One region of the Paraburkholderia sp. A1BS-2L genome, then DNA from elsewhere that is predicted to be linked to it. Evidence: predicted binding sites of a transcription regulator. Region 1 holds the regulator's gene; the other holds the start of a gene.

Region 1 (9,715 bases):
GCGCGAGCGCCCGCCGCTGTCGACCACGCGGCGCAGCATCACGGTGTCCTCGCCGTCGGGCGTGGCGAGCGCCTGCTCGTCGAGCCACTGCGCCACGTGCGGCGGGGCGTCGAACTCGGCGGTGATGTCGGCGCGGCTTTCGCCCGTGCGCACGACGCCTGCGTCGGCGCGCGTGCCGAGCGTGAGCGCAAGGGCGTCGATCAGGATCGACTTGCCCGCGCCGGTTTCGCCAGAGAAAACGGAAAAGCCGTTGTCGAATTCGAGGTCGAGCGCGGCGACGATCACGAAGTCGCGGATCGAAAGATGGCGGAGCATGGCGGCGTCAGTCTTCCGGGTCGTCTTGCAGCGAGGGGTGTTCGTTCCAGTGCAGCTTCTGGCGCAGGGTCCGGAAATAGCTGTAGCCGACCGGGTGCAGGAAAGGCACGGTATGGCGCGAGCGGCGCACCTCGATTACGTCGTTGAGTTCGAGGGCCGTGAACGACTGCATGTCGAAGTTCACGTTGACGTCGCGTCCCGCGATGATCTGGATGCTGACCTTGCAGTCGTCGGGCAGCACGATCGGGCGGTTCGAGAGCGCGTGCGGCGCAATCGGCACGAGCACGATGCCCTGCAACTGCGGATGCAGCAGCGGCCCCTGCGACGAGAGCGAATAGGCGGTCGAGCCTGTGGGCGTGGCGACGATCAGCCCGTCCGAGCGCTGGTTGTACATGAAGCGGCCGTCCACGTGCACGCGCAACTCCGCCATGCCTGAAACGCCGCTGCGGTTCACCACCACGTCGTTGAACGCAAGGGCGTGGTAGATCGGGTCGCCGCCGCGCGTAATGCGTGATTCGAGCAGCGAGCGCTCCTCGCGCTCGAAGCTGCCCGCGAGCAGTTGCGGCACGACTTCCTGCATGTCGGCGAACGGGATGTCGGTGATGAAGCCCAGACGCCCGTGGTTGATGCCGATGAGTGGTGTGCGGTAGGGCGCGAGCTGGCGGCCGGTGCCGAGCATCGTGCCGTCGCCGCCGAGCACCACGGCCACGTCCGCGCGCGCGCCGATTTCGGCGATCTGTAGCGCCGGATAGCCGGTGGCGCCGATCTGCTGGGCGGTGTGCGCTTCAAACACCACGTCGAAGCCGCGCTGCGAAATCGTGTGGGCGAGCGCCATCAGCGGCTCGCCGATGCCTTGGGTATTGCTGCGCCCGACGAGCGCAACAGTCTTGAACTGGCTCTGGATCTTCTGGATCTGCATGCCGGCATTACACCATAGTCGGGTCTCGAAAAGAACCTGGCAGCCCCTGCCCACGGGGCGTGGGCAGGGGCTGCGCCCCTTTTTTGCAGGCCGGCGTGACGCGGCGATGACAGACCGGCCAAAACAGTGCACAGGCTGCCGCGGTTCCCGCACGGCCGGGCCGCGGGCGCGAGCGCGGGCGGACTCGCCGCCAACCCGGCATTAGGCTAGAATTTTCAGTCATGCTAGACCCTCGCGCACAAACCCTCCTCAAAACGCTGATCGAGCGCTACATCGCCGAAGGTCAGCCGGTCGGCTCGCGCACGCTGTCGCGCTTTTCCGGCCTGGAGCTGAGCCCGGCGACGATCCGCAACGTGATGTCGGACCTCGAGGAGCTGGGGCTTGTGTCGAGCCCCCACACCTCGGCAGGGCGCGTGCCCACGCCGCGCGGCTATCGCCTGTTCGTCGACACCCTGCTCACTGTCGAGCCCTCGGCCGACGACGACGCGCTCACGCGGGCGGTCAAGACCACGCTGCGCCCCGGCGAGCCTCAGAAGGTGGTGGCGGCGGCGGCCAGCGTACTTTCGAATCTCTCGCAGTTCGCGGGCGTGGTGCTCACGCCGCGGCGCACGCACGTGTTCAAGCAGGTCGAGTTCATGCGCCTGTCGGACAAGCGCATCCTGCTCATCATCGTGACGCCCGAAGGCGACGTGCAGAACCGCATCATGGCGACGCAGCGCGACTTCACGCCTTCCGAGCTCATCGAAGCCTCCAATTACATCAACGCGCACTTCGCCGGACTTTCGTTCGACGAGGTGCGGCGGCGCCTGCGCGAAGAGATCGACGCGCTGCGCGGCGACATGACCACGCTCATGCACGCCGCCGTGACCGCGAGCACCGACGAAACCGATACCGGCGAGACCGTGCTCATTTCCGGCGAGCGCAACCTGCTCGAAGTGGCCGATCTGTCGTCGGACATGGCGCGCCTGCGCAAGCTCTTCGACGTGTTCGACCAGAAAACGAGTCTGCTGCAGCTGCTCGATGTGTCAAGCCACGCCCAGGGCGTGCAGATCTTCATTGGCGGCGAGTCGAACCTCGTGCCGATCGAGGAAATGAGCGTGGTGACCGCGCCCTACGAAGTGAACGGCAAGATTGTCGGCACGCTCGGCGTGATCGGCCCGACGCGCATGGCCTACAACCGCGTGATTCCGATCGTGGACATCACCGCGCGCCTGCTCTCGCTCACGCTTAGCCAGAGCTGAAAGCGCTTGCCGCGCGGTTTGCCCGCGTTTCCCTTTGCACCGATCATCGCCCAAAGCCGGGCCGCGCGCCACTGGCCGAATGGCTAACGGTGGGGGTTTGGCGTGCGCCGCCGCCGTGCATCCCGCGCCTCGTGAGCGGGCTTTGGAGCTGGCCCGGCGCATCCATTTACGCCCGCTATAATGCGCACTGGTGCAACTTTGCCGCGCCTTGAAGCGCGGCGTCCCTGACCGCCTATGCGTTTCGACCTGGAGCGACCCCTGCAGTCAGCCGTTGCGCATCGCGTCGCGGTGCTGCTCATCAATCTGGGCACGCCCGACGCGCCCACGCCGCGCGCCGTGCGCCGCTATCTGGCGCAGTTCCTTTCCGATCCGCGCGTGGTCGAGATTCCCGCGCCCATCTGGCAGGTCATCCTGCGCGGGCTGATCCTGCCGTTTCGCAGCCGTTCGTCGGCGAAGAAATACGCGGCGGTCTGGACGCCCGAAGGCTCCCCGCTGCGCGTGCACACGCAGAAGCAGGCCGACGGCTTGCGCCATCTGCTGCATCTGAACGACTACGCCGTGCTTGTGGACCATGCGATGCGCTACGGCACGCCCGACATCGCGGCGATGCTCAGCCAGCTCAAGCTCGCCGGCGCCGAGCGCATTTTGCTCATGCCGATGTATCCGCAATACTCGGCGTCGACCACGGCCACGGCTTTCGACGCCGCGTTCGCCAAGCTGCGGCGCATGCGCAACCAGCCGGAAATCCGCACGGTGCGCGCATACCACGACCATCCGGCTTATATCGGGGCGCTCGCGACTCAGGTGCGGGAGTACTGGCAGGCGCACGGCCGCCCCGACTTCGCGGCGGGAGATCGCCTCGTGCTGAGTTTTCACGGCGTGCCGAGCCGCACGCTCGATCTCGGCGACCCGTACCACGATCAATGCCAGCAGACGGCCTCGCTCCTCATGCATGCGCTCGAACTCACGCCGGTGGAATGCCGCGTCACGTTCCAGTCCCGCTTCGGGCGCGCGCAGTGGCTGCAGCCCTATACCGCGCCGACGCTCAAGGAGCTCGGACAGGGCGGCGTGCGTCGCGCCGACGTGTTCTGCCCTGGTTTTACGGCGGACTGCCTCGAGACCATCGAGGAAATCGGCATGGAGGTCCGCGACGAGTTCCTGCATGGCGGCGGCAAGGAGTTCCACCGTATTCCGTGCCTGAACGCGTCGCCTGCGTGGATCGCAGCGCTCGGAGAAATCGTTGCGCAGAACCTGCAGGGCTGGCCGGTGCGGGCGCCGGTTCCAGCCGGCGCGACGGCCTGAGCGCGGGACTTTAGCGGCGCTCAATCAGGAAGCATCCATGAATTACAAGATTTCGACCGAACCCGGCGCGCGTCTGCGCATCGACAAATGGCTTTGGGCCGCGCGCTTTTTCAAGACGCGTTCGCAGGCGTCGGACGCCATCGGCAAGGGCCGCGTGCGGATCGGCGGCGATGTCGTGAAGGCTTCCCGGGACGTGCGCGTGGGCGACTTCGTGAAGATCGAGATCGATCACGCGGTATGGGAGGTGCAGGTGCTCGGCATCTGCGAGGTGCGCGGCCCGGCGAGCATCGCCCAGACGCTCTATGCGGAGACAGAGGCCGGCCGCGCGCAGCGCACGGCCGAACAGGAGCGCAGGCGGCTGTTTCGCGAGCCCGCCGCCGTGCTGCACGGCAGGCCCACCAAGCGCGACCGTCGCACTATCGACAAACTTTCGCGTGAGGATTGAAGAGCGCCTCCATTGTGGCGTGAACGCCCCCGTATTCCGTCGTATTGTCGTTCACGACGCCGGACATGCAGATGGTGGTGGTCCCGGCGATGAGTACCAACGCGACCACCGAGATGGCAAAGGTCAGTTTCACGGTACTCCCCCAAGGGAAGAAAAGCTGCAAAACGGCCAATACATGGGCCACAGACGCAACAGCAGGGCCCCATCAGTGCGGTGCCGGACTCAGGGTAAATGCCCTGTGAGCAGCACCTGTTCCTGAGTGTAGGCCAGGGTTGCCCCGTACTCAATTTCATTGTTGCGGCACTGCAGTAATGGTTGTAACGAGCGATTTCGGCGGTTTGATCCATGGATAAAAAAACCGCGCGAGGCCCTTGAAATAAATGATCCGGCACCCACGTGCTGTCGCGATGGACAAGGCGGCTGTAGCGTTGGCGCATCGCTCGTCAGCGTAGCAAACGAGCTGGCCAGAACGGTCCGCGCCTTGTTTCCCCTTTTACTATTCAACGACGTTCAGCGACATGGAAAACACGCAAGAGAACCCGACGAGCCAGAACCCCACGCCCGCGGACGAGGCGTCGCAAGCCGCTGCTCAGCAGCAACAATCTGCGGCCGAAGGCGCCGCGCAGGCGCCCGAAGGCGACGCGCAAGCAGCGCTGGCAGAGGCCCAGGCGAAGGTCGCCGAGCTGCAGGATGCATTCATCCGCGCCAAGGCCGAGACGGAAAACGTCCGCCGCCGCGGTCAGGAAGACGTTGCCAAGGCGCACAAGTTCGCCATCGAGAGCTTCGCCGAGCATCTGCTGCCGGTCATGGACAGCCTCGAAGCCGCGCTGGCGCATGGTTCGGACGACCTCGCGAAGGTCAACGAAGGCGTCGAGCTGACGCTCAAGCAACTGATCGGCGCGCTCGAGAAGGGCAAGGTGATGCAGATCAACCCGGTGGGCGAGAAGTTCGACCCGCATCGCCATCAGGCCATCTCGATGGTGCCTTCGGAGCAGGAGGCGAACACGGTCGTCGCGGTGCTGCAAAAAGGTTATGTGATTGCCGACCGCGTGCTGCGCCCGGCGCTGGTCACGGTTTCGCAGCCGAAGTAAGGCGTCTGCCGGTCGATTCGCCGTTGTTTTGTAAGGCGTTGGAAAGTCTGGGCGGCGCTGTTTCGAGCGACACGCCACCGATCGAAAAAAATTAACGAATTCATAGCCCAAAGCTCTTGAAAACATCCTTGCGGCACCTATTTGGGCAACAGTGAATTGAAACAAACCGAATTGAGCTGAGGCGAACGCCCCCGCACCACGCGAGACGCGGCGAACGCACAGCGATCAAAATCTGGAGAATTGACAAAATGGGCAAAATCATCGGCATCGACCTCGGCACCACCAATTCGTGTGTGGCACTGATGGAAGGCAATCAGGTCAAGGTGATCGAGAACTCGGAAGGCGCTCGCACGACGCCGTCGATCATCGCTTACATGGACGACAACGAAGTGCTGGTCGGCGCGCCGGCCAAGCGTCAGTCGGTCACGAACCCGAAGAACACGCTGTACGCGGTCAAGCGCCTGATCGGCCGCCGCTTCGACGAGAAGGAAGTGCAGAAGGACATCAACCTGATGCCCTACAAGATCGTCAAGCACGACAACGGCGACGCATGGGTCCAGGCGCATGGCAACAATCTCGCGCCGTCGCAGGTGTCGGCCGAAGTGCTGCGCAAGATGAAGAAGACCGCTGAAGACTACCTCGGCGAGCCGGTCACCGAAGCGGTGATCACGGTTCCCGCGTACTTCAACGACAGCCAGCGTCAGGCCACCAAGGACGCCGGCCGCATCGCCGGGCTGGAAGTCAAGCGCATCATCAACGAGCCGACCGCGGCTGCACTCGCGTTCGGTCTGGACAAGGCCGAAAAGGGCGACCGCAAGATCGCCGTGTTCGACCTGGGCGGCGGCACGTTCGACATCTCGATCATCGAGATCGCGGACGTTGACGGCGAAATGCAGTTCGAAGTGCTCTCGACCAACGGCGACACGTTCCTCGGCGGCGAAGACTTCGACCAGCGCATCATCGACTACATCATCGGCGAGTTCAAGAAGGAGCAGGGCGTCGACCTCTCGAAGGACGTGCTCGCGCTGCAGCGCCTGAAGGAAGCTGCTGAAAAGGCCAAGATCGAACTGTCGTCGGGCCAGCAGACCGAAATCAACCTGCCGTACATCACGGCGGATGCCTCGGGCCCGAAGCACTTGAACCTCAAGATCACGCGCGCCAAGCTCGAAGCGCTGGTCGAAGACCTGATCGAGCGCACCATCGAGCCGTGCCGCGTGGCGATCAAGGACGCGGGCGTGAAGGTCGGCGACATCGACGACGTGATTCTCGTCGGCGGCCAGACGCGTATGCCGAAGGTGCAGGAGAAGGTTAAGGAGTTCTTCGGCAAGGATCCGCGCCGTGACGTGAACCCGGACGAAGCCGTGGCCGTGGGCGCTGCGATTCAGGGCCAGGTTCTCTCGGGCGACCGCAAGGACGTGCTGCTCCTCGACGTCACTCCGCTCTCGCTCGGTATCGAGACGCTCGGCGGCGTCATGACGAAGATGATCAACAAGAACACCACGATCCCGACCAAGCACGCACAGGTCTACTCGACGGCCGACGACAACCAGGGCGCCGTGACAATCAAGGTGTTCCAGGGCGAACGCGAAATGGCGGCTGGCAACAAGCTGCTGGGCGAGTTCAACCTCGAAGGCATTCCGCCCGCACCGCGCGGCGTGCCGCAGATCGAAGTGAGCTTCGACATCGACGCGAACGGCATTCTGCACGTCGGCGCGAAGGACAAGGCGACCGGCAAGGAAAACCGCATCACCATCAAGGCGAACTCGGGCCTGTCGGAAGCCGAAATCGAGAAGATGGTGAAGGACGCCGAAGCGAACGCGGAAGAAGATCACCGTCTGCGTGAGCTGGCCGACGCACGCAACCAGGGCGACGCGCTGGTTCACAGCACGAAGAAGGCCGTGGCCGAGTACGGTGACAAGATCGACGCCAGCGAGAAGGAAAAGATCGAAGCCGCGCTGAAGGAACTCGAAGACACGCTGAAGGACACGTCGGCCGACAAGGCGACGGTCGAAGCGAAGGTCGAGGCGCTGTCGGCAGCGTCGCAGAAGCTCGGCGAGAAGATGTACGCCGACATGCAGGCGGCGCAAGGCGCGGCGGGTGCGGCTGCAGGTGCCGCGGGCGCCGAAGCCAACCCGCAGCATGCCGCCGAAGACGTGGTCGACGCCGAGTTCAAGGAAGTCAAGAAGGACTAAGTCTGCTTGTTCAGGGCCAGAGCATCCGGCGCGTTTCGCGCCGGATGCTTCGATCAGCGGCCCGGTTTGATAGGACTGAGCCGACCCAAGCCCGGCCGCATCGGTTACGATGCGCTTCGGCATTGCAGCGCCTGGCGGGCCTTTAGGCTCTCCGGGCACATTTGTTTTATGGAGGCCGTTCTCTTGCAGGGGCCGCCGGGGCGCAAAAGCGCCCGCGCGCGGAAGGTGCGAAGGAGCGGCAAACGGGTCACGAGATCCAGCATTCAAGAGGAGCCGGCGCGCGCCGCGAGGCGCGCGGCCGGCGTTGAACCGATATGGCGAAACGGGATTACTACGAGGTTCTGGGCGTCGCGAAGAACGCGAGCGACGACGAAATCAAGAAGGCGTATCGCAAGCTTGCGATGAAGTATCACCCCGACCGCAATCCGGACAGCAAGGATGCGGAAGAGCATTTCAAGGAGGTGAAAGAAGCCTACGAGATGCTGTCGGACTCGCAAAAGCGCGCGGCTTACGACCAGTACGGCCATGCGGGTGTCGATCCCAACATGGGCGGCGCGGGTGCGCAGGGCTTCGGCGGTTTCGCGGACGCTTTCGGTGACATCTTCGGCGATATTTTCGGCCAGGCGGCCGGCGGCGGCCGTGGCGCGCGTGGCGGCCCGCAGGTGTATCGCGGCGCGGACCTGCGCTACAGCATGGAAATCACGCTGGAGCAGGCGGCGCACGGCTACGAGACGCAAATTCGCGTGCCGGGCTGGAGCGGCTGCGACGTCTGCCACGGCTCGGGCGCGAAGCCCGGCACCAAGCCTGAATCCTGTCCGACCTGTCACGGTTCGGGCCAGGTGCGCATGTCGCAGGGTTTCTTCAGCATCCAGCAGACCTGCCCGAAGTGCCACGGCACGGGCTCCTATATTCCCGAGCCTTGCACGAACTGCCACGGCGCGGGCAAGGTGAAGGAAACCAAGACGCTCGAAGTGAAGATTCCGGCGGGCATCGATGACGGCATGCGCATTCGCTCGGCCGGCAACGGCGAGCCGGGCATCAACGGCGGGCCGTCGGGCGATCTCTATGTCGAGATCCACATCAAGCAGCACGCGGTCTTCGAGCGCGACGGCGACGACCTCCATTGCCAGATGCCGATTCCGTTCACCACGGCAGCGCTCGGCGGCGAGATCGAAGTGCCGACGCTGGCAGGCCGCGCGAGCTTCACGGTGCCCGAGGGCACGCAGTCGGGCAAGACTTTCCGTCTGCGCGGCAAGGGCATCAAGGGTCTGCGTTCGAGTATCGCCGGCGATCTGTACGTGCATGTGCAGGTCGAAACGCCGGTCAAGCTCACCGAGCCGCAACGCGATTTGCTCCAGCAGTTCGAGAAGTCGCTCGTGGAAGGTGGCTCGCGCCACAGTCCGCAGAGCAAGAGCTGGTTCGACCGCGTAAAGAGCTTCTTCGATTAATGCACGCGTCGGGATTTCGTGCGGTAGCAGGCAGGCGGTAACGTTCAATGGCAGTGAATCAAGGCGGCGCGGCCAGCGACGCGATTTTCGCGCTGCTCGACGATGGCGACTCGACGGCGGCGAGCCGTTCGAGCCGCCTGTACACGGGGTTCGTGCGCGAGATCGCGTGCGAGCGCGCGGCGGATCTCGACGCGGCGTGCCGCGAAGTCAATGCAGCATTGAGTGCAGGAGCGGGCGCGGCCCTTCATGCGCTCGTGCTCGGCGATTACGAATTCGGGCGCGCGCTCGAATTCGCGAAGCGCGACGCCTCATCCAGCCAAACGCAGCACGGCCACGCCGCGCTGCGTTTTTTATTGTTCGCGCGCTGCGAGCGGCTTTCGCGCGACGAGGCCGACGCGTGGCTCGCCGCGCGCGAGGGCAGCGCGGCCCCCGCGCCGGCTGGCATTGCCGGTGTGACGATGGGCGTCGAGCGCGAGCGCTTCGAGCGCGACATCGGTGCGGTGCAGGACGCGCTGCGCATCGGCGACTCTTATCAGATCAACTACACGTACCGGTTGGGCTTCGAGGCGTTCGGCGCGCCGGTGGCGTTGTACCGGCGCCTGCGCGAGCGCCAGCGCGTGCGTTACGGCGCGCTCATCGCGTTGCCGGGCGATCGCTGGGTGCTCTCGTGCTCGCCGGAACTGTTCGTCCAGAAGCACGGCGAAACGTTGCGCGCGAAGCCGATGAAAGGCACCACCGCGCGTCGCGCCGATGCCGCCGAAG
Region 2 (9,715 bases), 120 kb from region 1:
GTTCGTGCGCCATCGCACGTATAACGGGAGATCTAGCCTATTCGATGAAGATGCTTTCCTGTAAGTTGGCTCAATGTTTGATAAATGTTTGTTTTTTGAAAGCATAAGCGCGTCATGAGAAGTTTCCCTATACTGCCAGGCCGAACAAGAACTGCTCCCAGGGCCGTCCACCGCCCGCGCAAAAAGGCCCGCAGTTCGTCACTGCGGGCCTTTTTGCGTCTGGCGTCGGCGTCATTCCCGCCGTTAAGCAATGCAGGGATGTGTCAGCTCTCGAAGTGTGTCAGGCGATGCGCGACCACTCGCGTTTTAAGATGGTCGGCCAACCGGATCGCGAGAGCCATGATGACCATCGTCGGATTGGCATGTCCGCTCGTCGGGAATACAGAAGCGCCTGCCACGTAAAGGCCGCGTATGCCATGTACCTGACACGTGTCGTCCACGACGCTCGTCGCGGGGTTCATGCCCATTCGCGTAGTCCCGGCGGTATGGGCCATATCGTGCAAGACGAGCTTCGTCATGTCGCCGGTTGCCAGCTCCGGAGCAAATTCAAAGCCGATACCCGCGGCGGATAGATCCTGTTTCAGCAGTTGCGAGAACCTCAGCACGGAGCGCCTCATGAAAACTCCGGGCTCCCAGGTGACATGGGCAAGCGGGAGTTCGAGGCGATCGCGCTTGTCGGAGAGGGTAATTCGGTTTTCGGGCAGCGGTGTTTGCTCGCAGATCAGATTTAGCGTCAGCGCTTCGATCTTTCTCGCCGTGCCTTGGGTCACATAGTCTCGCGCCACAAAATTGGCATTCAGCAGAACTGCGGCGTCTGCAATCGCGCGGCGTAGCCGGTAGGGCACTTTCTGGCTGCCCAGGATTTTGCGACCGATGAGACTCAAGACGATTCCCGAACTTTTCACGACCAACAGCATGTCCGACACCGGATGCTCGCTCTGCCGCCTGATCAAGCGCTTGAGCGCGACCATTGGATCATCATCCGAAATATGCATGTGTGCAAAAACGGCCATGTTGGGCAGACGCTCGCCTTGTTGCACCTCATGGCGAAGAGCGAGTCCGTGAAAATACATAAAGGCCCGATACTTCAGGCGCAGTGGAAAAAAGCCCAGCAATGTGGCGACACGCGCGTGGCTATCGGGTGAAACAACGCCCAGCGCAATGCACGGATGGTCCGTCAGGTAGCGTCCGACGACGTCATGCTGATTTCCCAGCGCGCCGCCCGTGAGATCTTTCGACATGAGCAGCAGGCGGGCATTTTCTATCGCGCCGGCGGCAAGCACCACATGCGCCGATTCAATGGTTCGCCTCCTGCTACCTGAGAGCGACGAGATGATGTGCACGCCCGTTATCCCGTCTGCATCGACATTCACCGCGGAGACCGTCGCGTTAAAAAGGACCGTCACGTTCTCATGTGCTTCTCGCATGAAGTCGGGCCCGAATCGCATGATGTCCTTTGCGTCGTGACGAGAGCGGGAGAATTGCCAGAAGAAGGACGTCAAGTGCTGCATTCGCGAGACTTCGGCTGGTTCCTTCAGTTTCGCGGTGCCCCAGAACGTGCGGTCGTGGATGGTCGGTCCCAGGTCGAGCCATTCGGCTGCCCGGTCGATATAAGGTGCGATGGTGGCGCAATCGATTGGCCATCCGGAGTTTGGTATCCAGTCGCGCTGAATAAAATCCGTCGTGTCGAAGGGCGCAACCTTGCCCGCCCAGCCAGTCGTCGATCCCCCCAGTACTCGGCATCGGACGCCGAACTTCTGGATTTCGGCGCTCCAGAACTTCAATTGATATGCGTGGAATTTCTGACGCGCTTCGCGCATGCTCGCGTCGTTGAGGGCACCCTGTACTTCCACCTTGTTCAGCGCCTCGTGGCTGGAAGACTCCTGGAGTCCACCGCTTTCCAGCAGTAGAATCTTGAGCCCAAGGCCGGACAATTCGCGCACGATGGTCAAACCGGCCGCACCGCTGCCAACCACGATGAGATCAAACGGCTCGCACCCGATGGGCGACGCGGCGTCTGCTTCGAAATCGATAAAATGCGTCATCTCTCAACGACCTCGAATCGCGTTGAAGATAGCTTCGGATACTGGAACGGCGTAACGAATGCGACCGGCTCCAGTCGAAACGCGCCTGGAGCGCGGACTTGGGTCCGGCGCCAAGTCGGGATTGGCGGCATTCACCGGACGCGGTCTGGAATCAAACAAGATGAGGCCGGGTTTGGACCAAAGTCTCTTCGACACGCGTTGTCTTCCGGGAAGCTATCAACAGCTATCGATAGTTTCCGTTCGCTAGCTAACCCAGTGTGATTGGGTGGGGCGCGTGACTATTGACTATTCGTATAAAAGAGACGACGGTGTCAGTCTCGAATCAGGTTTGCTGTTGTCTCAATCGGATCCCATCCCCTGCCGCATTTCCTGACAAACGGTTTAAAGCAGGTTTTCAGCGGATTTTGAGCGTTTTGGGACGGGACAATCTCGCCACGACACCCGCTGGAGGCGACGACATGAAACCGGCTGCTGCCACGGAGTCCCGTCCGCATCGCCTGCCATTTCTGCAAGGCGTCTTGCCAGTCAAGCCTGCCCAGTTGCCGCACGACATCGTTGCGGGCATCACGCTCGCCGCGCTCGGCATTCCCGAAGTGATGGGGTACACGAAGATTTCCGGCACGCCCACCGTGACCGGGCTCTATACGATATTGCTGCCGCTGATTGCGTTTGCGGTGCTAGGTGCGTCGCGGCAACTGGTGGTCGCGGCGGACTCCGCAACCGCCGCCATCCTTGCGGGCGAGCTTACGACCGTCGCTGCGTTGGGAAGTCCGAAATACGTCGGGCTCACCAGCACGGTGGCCCTCGCGGTTGCCGTGATGCTCGTGATCGCGCGGGTGTTCCGGCTGGGGTTTCTGGCCGACTTCCTTTCTCGCAGCGCATTGATCGGCTTTCTGACCGGCGTGGGCGTGCAGGTCGCCGCCGGCGAATTCGCCGGGCTGATCGGGCTGCCGAAAGAGGGGCATGGCCCGATCATGCAAGCCGTCTCCGCATTCGAGCGCATCCCGGCAGCGCACCTTGCAACCGCGGCGCTTTCGTTCGGCGTGCTGGCGGTGATCATCGGCTGCAAGCGTTTCGCGCCGCGCGCGCCGGGTGCGCTGATCGCCGTGATCGGCTCGATTCTCGCGAGCGGCGTTTTCGATTTCGCGGGGCGCGGCATCGCGGTAACGGGCGATGTGCCGGGCGGCCTGCCGTCGCTGTTCCTGCCGCGCCTGACGGCGGCCGATGTCAACGAGGTGCTGGTCACGGCCGCCTCGTGCTTCATCGTCATCATCGCGCAGAGCGCGGCGACCGCGCGCGCCTATGCCAACCGTTACAACGAGAAGGGCGACGACAACGCGGACCTCGTCGGGCTCGCGGCCGCGAACGCCGCGGCGGCATTCACGGGGACCTTCGTCGTGAATGGCAGTCCAACCAAGACCGAGATGGTCGACGAAGCGGGCGGCCGCACCCAGATCGCGCATCTCACGACGGCCGCCATCGTGCTGCTGGTGCTGCTGTTCCTCACGCGCCCGCTAAGCCTCTTGCCCGCGGCGGTATTGTCGGCGATCGTTTTCATGATCGGCGTGAAACTGATCGACGCGAAAGGCATGGCCGAGCTCTATCGCATGCAGAAGGACGAGTTGATCGTCGCCTTGCTGACGGCGGGCGTGGTCGTGTTCGTCGACGTGATGCACGGCATTCTCGCGGCCGTCGTGCTGTCGCTGATCGCGCATGTGCGGCACAGCTACCGCCTGCATACGCGCGTGCTCACGCGCAGTCCCTCCGGCCACTGGGTTCCGCATCGCGTCGAGCCGAATCTGTTCGCGGTGCCAGGCATTGTCGTCTACCGGTTCGAAGCCGATCTGTTCTATGCGAACACCGGACGCTTCACCGAGGAAGTGCTGATGCTCGTGAACGAAGCGAATCCGGCGCCGCGCTGGGTGGTGATCGATGCGTCGGTGATCAACAACATCGACTACACCGGCGGCAAGGCGTTGATACAGTTGGCCGAGGAGCTCGACCGGCGCGGTATCGGCATTGCGGCCGTCGCGCTTCCAACGGGCGTGCGCCGCGAGATCGAGCGCTACAAGGCGCTGCGTGCGCGAGGCGCGCAGCGCGAGATCTTCGCGTCGGTCGATGCCGCAATCGAGGCGCTCGGCAACGTCGCGCCGGACACATCGGCGGCGTCGCCCGACGATGCGAAACCAGGCGAAAGCCAATGAATACCAGGAGGGGATGACGCGTGCCTAAAACCGTTGCAGATGAGCGCAATGTTCCTGCGAAGGAACCCGCTGGCCTGGGAGTTGCGGCTGCGCTCGAAGATCCGTCCATGCTGTTTGGCGGGCGCGGCTCGCTGGCGTCGCGAATGGGGCACGGCAAGGCGGCGCGCAAAAAGGCGCCGCGCGCGAAGCTGGCGGTGTGCAGGCTCGACGATCGCGATCCGCTCGCGTTGCTCGACGCATCCAACGTGGGCCGGGTGCCCGAGCTGATACCGATTCGCTACGCACGCATGGTCGCGAATCCCTTTGCGTTCTATCGCGGCGCCGCGCCGCTGATGGCCCATGACCTCTCGAAGCTCCCGAACTCCGGCGTGACCGTGCAGCTAGGCGGCGATGCGCACCTCGCGAACTTCGGACTGTTCGCGAGCCCGGAGCGGCGCATCCTGTTCGGGCCCAACGACTTCGACGAAACGCTGCCTGGCCCGTTCGACTGGGATGTGCGCAGGTTGGCGACCTCGTTCGTGATCGCCGCGCGCGAACGCGGATTGGCGACGCGCGATCAGCGCGCCGTGGTGCGGCGGCTGTGCGAGACGTTCCGGCAACAGATCGCCAGGTTCGGCGAGATGGATACGCTCGATGTCTGGTACTACCAGTTCAGGGCCGCGAGCATGCTCGCGATTGCCGATACGCTGGAGGAAAAACAGAAAGAACTGGCGGTGATCGAGAAGGCGCGGCTGCAGTCGTCGCGTTCCGAGATGGGGCACGCCACCGAGATCGTCAACGGCAAGCTGCGCATCAAGGACGCGCCGCCGCTCGTGTATCACGTTCCGCTGGCGAGCCCGCACGACCAAAAGCAGTACGAGGTGCAGGTCCGGCGGTTTTTTGCCGACTACCGCTTGACGCTGCCCGATGACCGGCGCGCATTGTTCGACCGCTATGAACTCGTGGATGTCGCCATTCGCGTCGTGGGCATCGGCTCGGTCGGGACGCGATGCTATCAGGCGCTTTTCATGGCCGATGGGGAGTCCCCGCTGTTCCTTCAATTGAAGGAGGCGCGCGCTTCGGTGCTGGAGGGTTATGTGCCGCCGAGCCGCTTTCCGAATCACGGCCAGCGGGTGGTTAACGGACAGCGCCTGCTGCAGTCGGCGAGCGATATCTTCCTGGGGTGGTCGAAGATGCGGCACACGGGAAACGACTTCTACGTGCGCCAGTTGCGGGACATGAAAGGCGCCTTCGATTTCACCGCCTTCGATGCCGAGGATCTCGGCGAATATGCGGTCTCCTGCGCGCACGCACTGGCCCATTCGATGGCCAAGGCGGGCGATCCGGCACTCCTTTGCGGCTATATGGGCAAGTCGAGCGCCTTCGACGACGCAATCGAACGATTCGCACTCGCTTATGCCGACCGGAATGAAGCCGACTGGGAGATTTTGAAGGCGGCGGTTAAATCGGGGCGGATCCAGGCCATTCGTCAGTGAGTCGATGTTTACGGGAATCCCCTGGGACGCTGACTAAAATTGGGGCGTGATCTCAGGGTCATGGCAGCCCGCCATGGGGCTCGGTGTCACCAGACAATCCACAGTCCAGCGAGCGGTCGCGATAAGTAATTGTTTATTAATGAAAAAATGACCGGTATTGCGCGGCTTGCGCCGGCGCGGCGAACTCGAATCCAGGTCACCGGGGTTCAAAATTTGGCACTTTTAGGCCGCCCCCGCACCCGAAAAAAACCCATCCGGCCCGTTCTTGAATTTGTCATTCCTCGTCCATATAATTAGCACTCACCGCATGAGAGTGCTAACAACTCTGGTGCCAAACATCGCTGGCTGGTGGTTGTCGTCAGCCAGGTTTTGTCTCTTCAAGTCCCAACCAAGATAGAGGATCTATCCATGAACCTTCGTCCTTTGCATGATCGCGTGATCGTCAAGCGCCTGGATCAAGAAACCAAGACCGCTTCGGGCATCGTGATCCCGGACGCAGCGGCAGAAAAGCCGGATCAAGGTGAAGTCCTGGCCATCGGCCCGGGCAAGCGCGACGACAAGGGCGCCCTGATCGCGCTCGACGTGAAGGTCGGCGACCGCGTCCTGTTCGGCAAGTACGCAGGCCAGACCGTCAAGGTCGACGGCAACGAACTGCTCGTGATGCGCGAAGAAGACATCATGGCCGTGGTGAACAAGTAAGTTCAGACCACCGCTTAATTCTCAAGAATTCAAGGAGTTAGAAGATGGCAGCTAAAGACGTCGTGTTCGGCGATTCCGCCCGTTCCAAGATGGTTGAAGGCGTGAACATTCTCGCCAACGCAGTGAAGGTCACGCTGGGTCCGAAGGGCCGCAACGTGGTCCTCGAGCGCTCGTTCGGCGGCCCGACGGTCACCAAGGATGGTGTCTCGGTCGCCAAGGAAATCGAGCTCAAGGACAAGCTCCAGAACATGGGCGCGCAAATGGTCAAGGAAGTCGCTTCCAAGACCAGCGATAACGCCGGTGACGGCACCACGACCGCTACGGTCCTGGCACAGTCGATCGTGCGCGAAGGCATGAAGTACGTCGCATCGGGCATGAACCCGATGGACCTCAAGCGCGGCATCGACAAGGCCGTTGCAGCAGCCATCGACGAACTGCGCAAGGTCAGCAAGCCCTGCACGACCAACAAGGAAATCGCTCAAGTCGGCTCGATCTCGGCAAACAGCGACACGTCGATCGGCGACCGTATTGCTGAAGCGATGGACAAGGTCGGCAAGGAAGGCGTCATCACCGTCGAAGACGGCAAGTCGCTGCAAGACGAGCTCGAAGTCGTCGAAGGCATGCAATTCGACCGCGGCTACCTCTCGCCGTACTTCATCAACAACCCGGACAAGCAAGTCGCTGTTCTGGAAAACCCGTTCGTCCTGCTGTTCGACAAGAAGATCTCGAACATCCGTGACCTGCTGCCGGTTCTGGAACAAGTCGCGAAGGCTGGCCGTCCGCTGCTGATCATCGCTGAAGACGTCGAAGGCGAGGCACTGGCCACGCTGGTCGTCAACAACATCCGCGGCATCCTGAAGACCGTTGCTGTGAAGGCTCCGGGCTTTGGCGACCGTCGCAAGGCCATGCTGGAAGACATCGCGATCCTGACCGGCGGCCAGGTCATCGCTGAAGAAACCGGCCTCACGCTCGAAAAGGCAACGCTGAACGAACTCGGTCAAGCGAAGCGCATCGAAGTGGGCAAGGAAAACACGACGATCATCGACGGCGCAGGCGAAGCCGCGAACATCGAAGCGCGCGTGAAGCAAATCCGCACGCAAATCGAAGAAGCGACCTCGGACTACGACCGTGAAAAGCTGCAAGAGCGCGTTGCCAAGCTGGCAGGCGGCGTTGCAGTGATCAAGGTTGGCGCTGCGACCGAAGTCGAAATGAAGGAAAAGAAGGCACGCGTGGAAGACGCGCTGCACGCAACCCGCGCTGCCGTTGAAGAAGGCATCGTCCCGGGCGGCGGCGTCGCGCTGATCCGTGCACGTACGGCAATCGCCAACGTGAAGGGCGCCAACGCAGACCAGGACGCAGGTATCAAGATCGTCCTGCGCGCAATGGAAGAGCCGCTGCGCCAGATCGTCACGAACGGCGGCGAAGAAGCTTCGGTGGTCGTGGCAGCGGTTGCAGCTGGCCAGGGCAACTACGGCTACAACGCAGCGACGGGCGAGTACGTCGACATGGTTGAAGCCGGCGTGGTCGACCCGACGAAGGTCACGCGCACCGCGCTGCAAAACGCAGCTTCGGTCGCAGGCCTGCTGCTGACGACGGACGCAGCCGTTGCTGAAGTGCCGAAGGAAGATGCTCCGATGCCTGGCGGCATGCCCGGCGGCATGGGCGGCATGGGCATGGACATGTAAGAACGGCTCGCGCCGCGATTGCATTGAAGTGCAGGGGACGCGTCGACAGGCGTGTTTCCCTTCCAAACAAAAAACCCGCTTCGGCGGGTTTTTTGTTTGGTGCGCACGGTTCGTCCTAAAAGGTTCGTTCAAAAAGCCGACTCGACTCGTTTGAATATTTCCAGCAGGCGAGCAAGCAAGCAAGTTTGAGGAATGCCTCGTGAATGTCGCTACGACGATCGAATCGGATACGAAGACGCCGGAAGTTGTGGAGCCACGAGTGAGTCCGTTCTACCACCTAGCGGAATTTGCCCAGACCGCTGCCATGTTCGGTTCGACGTCGTGCGATCACTGGTCTGATGCCACGATCACGCAAGCGCTGGCGATGTGTGTCGGAGTCGTAGCCGCGATCGCCGTAGATGACCTTAGGCTTGCGAAGTGGCCTGCCGCGCGTGCCGCGAATCGGGGAATGGCGTCGACCAATAGCAGCGATTGGGTGATGTCGTGACGGTTCGCGCCGGTTAATGTCACACTGACCCGAAAAGCTTGAAAACCCGGGCTTTTAATGGTTATCGTGAGGTGTGCCGGAGCGATCGTCTGGTGATATATTGGTGTACATGAACACGCCATCACCTCCTGTCGCAATAGACAACCGCATCCGCATGCGTGAGCTATGTGTACTCGCCGGGTCGCAGGGCGAAGCGGCTAGGCTCATTGCAAAGCAGACAAGTCGCCCGTGCAGCCTCAGTGCCGTGAAGTCGTGGACTTGCGATCCAGATACTTCGCGTGCCAGAACCTGTCACGATTGGGCCGTTGCGGCGCTCGAAAAGTCGCTCAAGAAATTGAGCAAAGCGGATTGATTTGATGTACATGTACACCATAATATATGGTGCCTGACACAGGAAATTCTTGTGAATCCGACTGTTGACCCTGCCACCGCTCGTGCGGCGGACGTGTTTCTGAAACGCATCGCGAACCGTTATCCGGTGAGTCGAGCCATTCTCTTCGGCAGTCGTGCTCGGCACGACAACACTGAAGAGAGTGACGCTGATATCGCCGTCATTCTTCTTGGCGAACACGGGGAGCGCACTGATATTGCCCTGGACATGGCGGGCACGTCGTTCGATGTGCTGCTCGAGACCGGCGTTCTGGTCGGGGCCTTGCCGCTTTGGGAAGACGAAATGGCGCATCCGGATCTATTCAGCAATCCGGTGCTGATTGAAAACATTCGCCGTGAGGGCATTCCCCTGTGACGAAGACGCAGAAGGATTTCATGGCGAAGGCAAGCCGCGCGCTCGAAGAGGCGCGGGTACTGCTCCAGGCCGAAGGCTACGAGGGCGCGTGCAACAGGGCTTACTACGCCATGTTCGATGCGGCCCATGCGGCACTGCTTGGCAGCGGAGTCATGGACAAACCGCCTGCAACGCATAGCGGATTGATCGCAGCATTTGGTTTGAAACTGGTGAACACCGGGGCGATACAGCCGGAGTCGGGTCGGGCGTTGCGGCAGGTTGAAAGCCTGCGAGGCATCGCGGATTACGGGGTTGAAGCTATTACGGCCGACAAGGCGCGTTGGGCGGTCAGCCAGGCTGAAGATTTCATATGTGTTGTGCGTCAGCTTCTCTCGC

Evidence for each region. The regulator HrcA, encoded in region 1, represses chaperone genes, less so after heat shock. The targets are predictions, from matches to a motif close to TTAGCACTCNNNNNNNNNGAGTGCTAA.
Region 2: the regulator HrcA is predicted to act here: its motif matches at 6,018-6,044, upstream of groES (co-chaperone GroES).

What each region holds. Positions count from the first base shown of each region.
Region 1 is NZ_CP120428.1:549,369-559,083, forward strand. Features, by position in the region: gene recN (DNA repair protein RecN) at 1-315, opposite strand, end outside; gene P5W98_RS02450 (NAD kinase) at 323-1,234, opposite strand; gene hrcA (heat-inducible transcriptional repressor HrcA) at 1,456-2,475, shown strand; gene hemH (ferrochelatase) at 2,710-3,777, shown strand; gene P5W98_RS02465 (RNA-binding S4 domain-containing protein) at 3,815-4,222, shown strand; gene grpE (nucleotide exchange factor GrpE) at 4,741-5,313, shown strand; gene dnaK (molecular chaperone DnaK) at 5,562-7,505, shown strand; gene dnaJ (molecular chaperone DnaJ) at 7,820-8,953, shown strand; gene pabB (aminodeoxychorismate synthase component I) at 9,001-9,715, shown strand, end outside.
Region 2 is NZ_CP120428.1:672,063-681,777, forward strand. Features, by position in the region: gene P5W98_RS02940 (FAD-dependent oxidoreductase) at 264-2,045, opposite strand; gene P5W98_RS02945 (SulP family inorganic anion transporter) at 2,504-4,249, shown strand; gene P5W98_RS02950 (DUF2252 domain-containing protein) at 4,270-5,724, shown strand; gene groES (co-chaperone GroES) at 6,133-6,423, shown strand; gene groL (chaperonin GroEL) at 6,468-8,108, shown strand; partial or broken gene P5W98_RS02965 (transposase) at 8,237-8,624, opposite strand; gene P5W98_RS02970 (nucleotidyltransferase family protein) at 8,999-9,340, shown strand; gene P5W98_RS02975 (HEPN domain-containing protein) at 9,337-9,715, shown strand, end outside.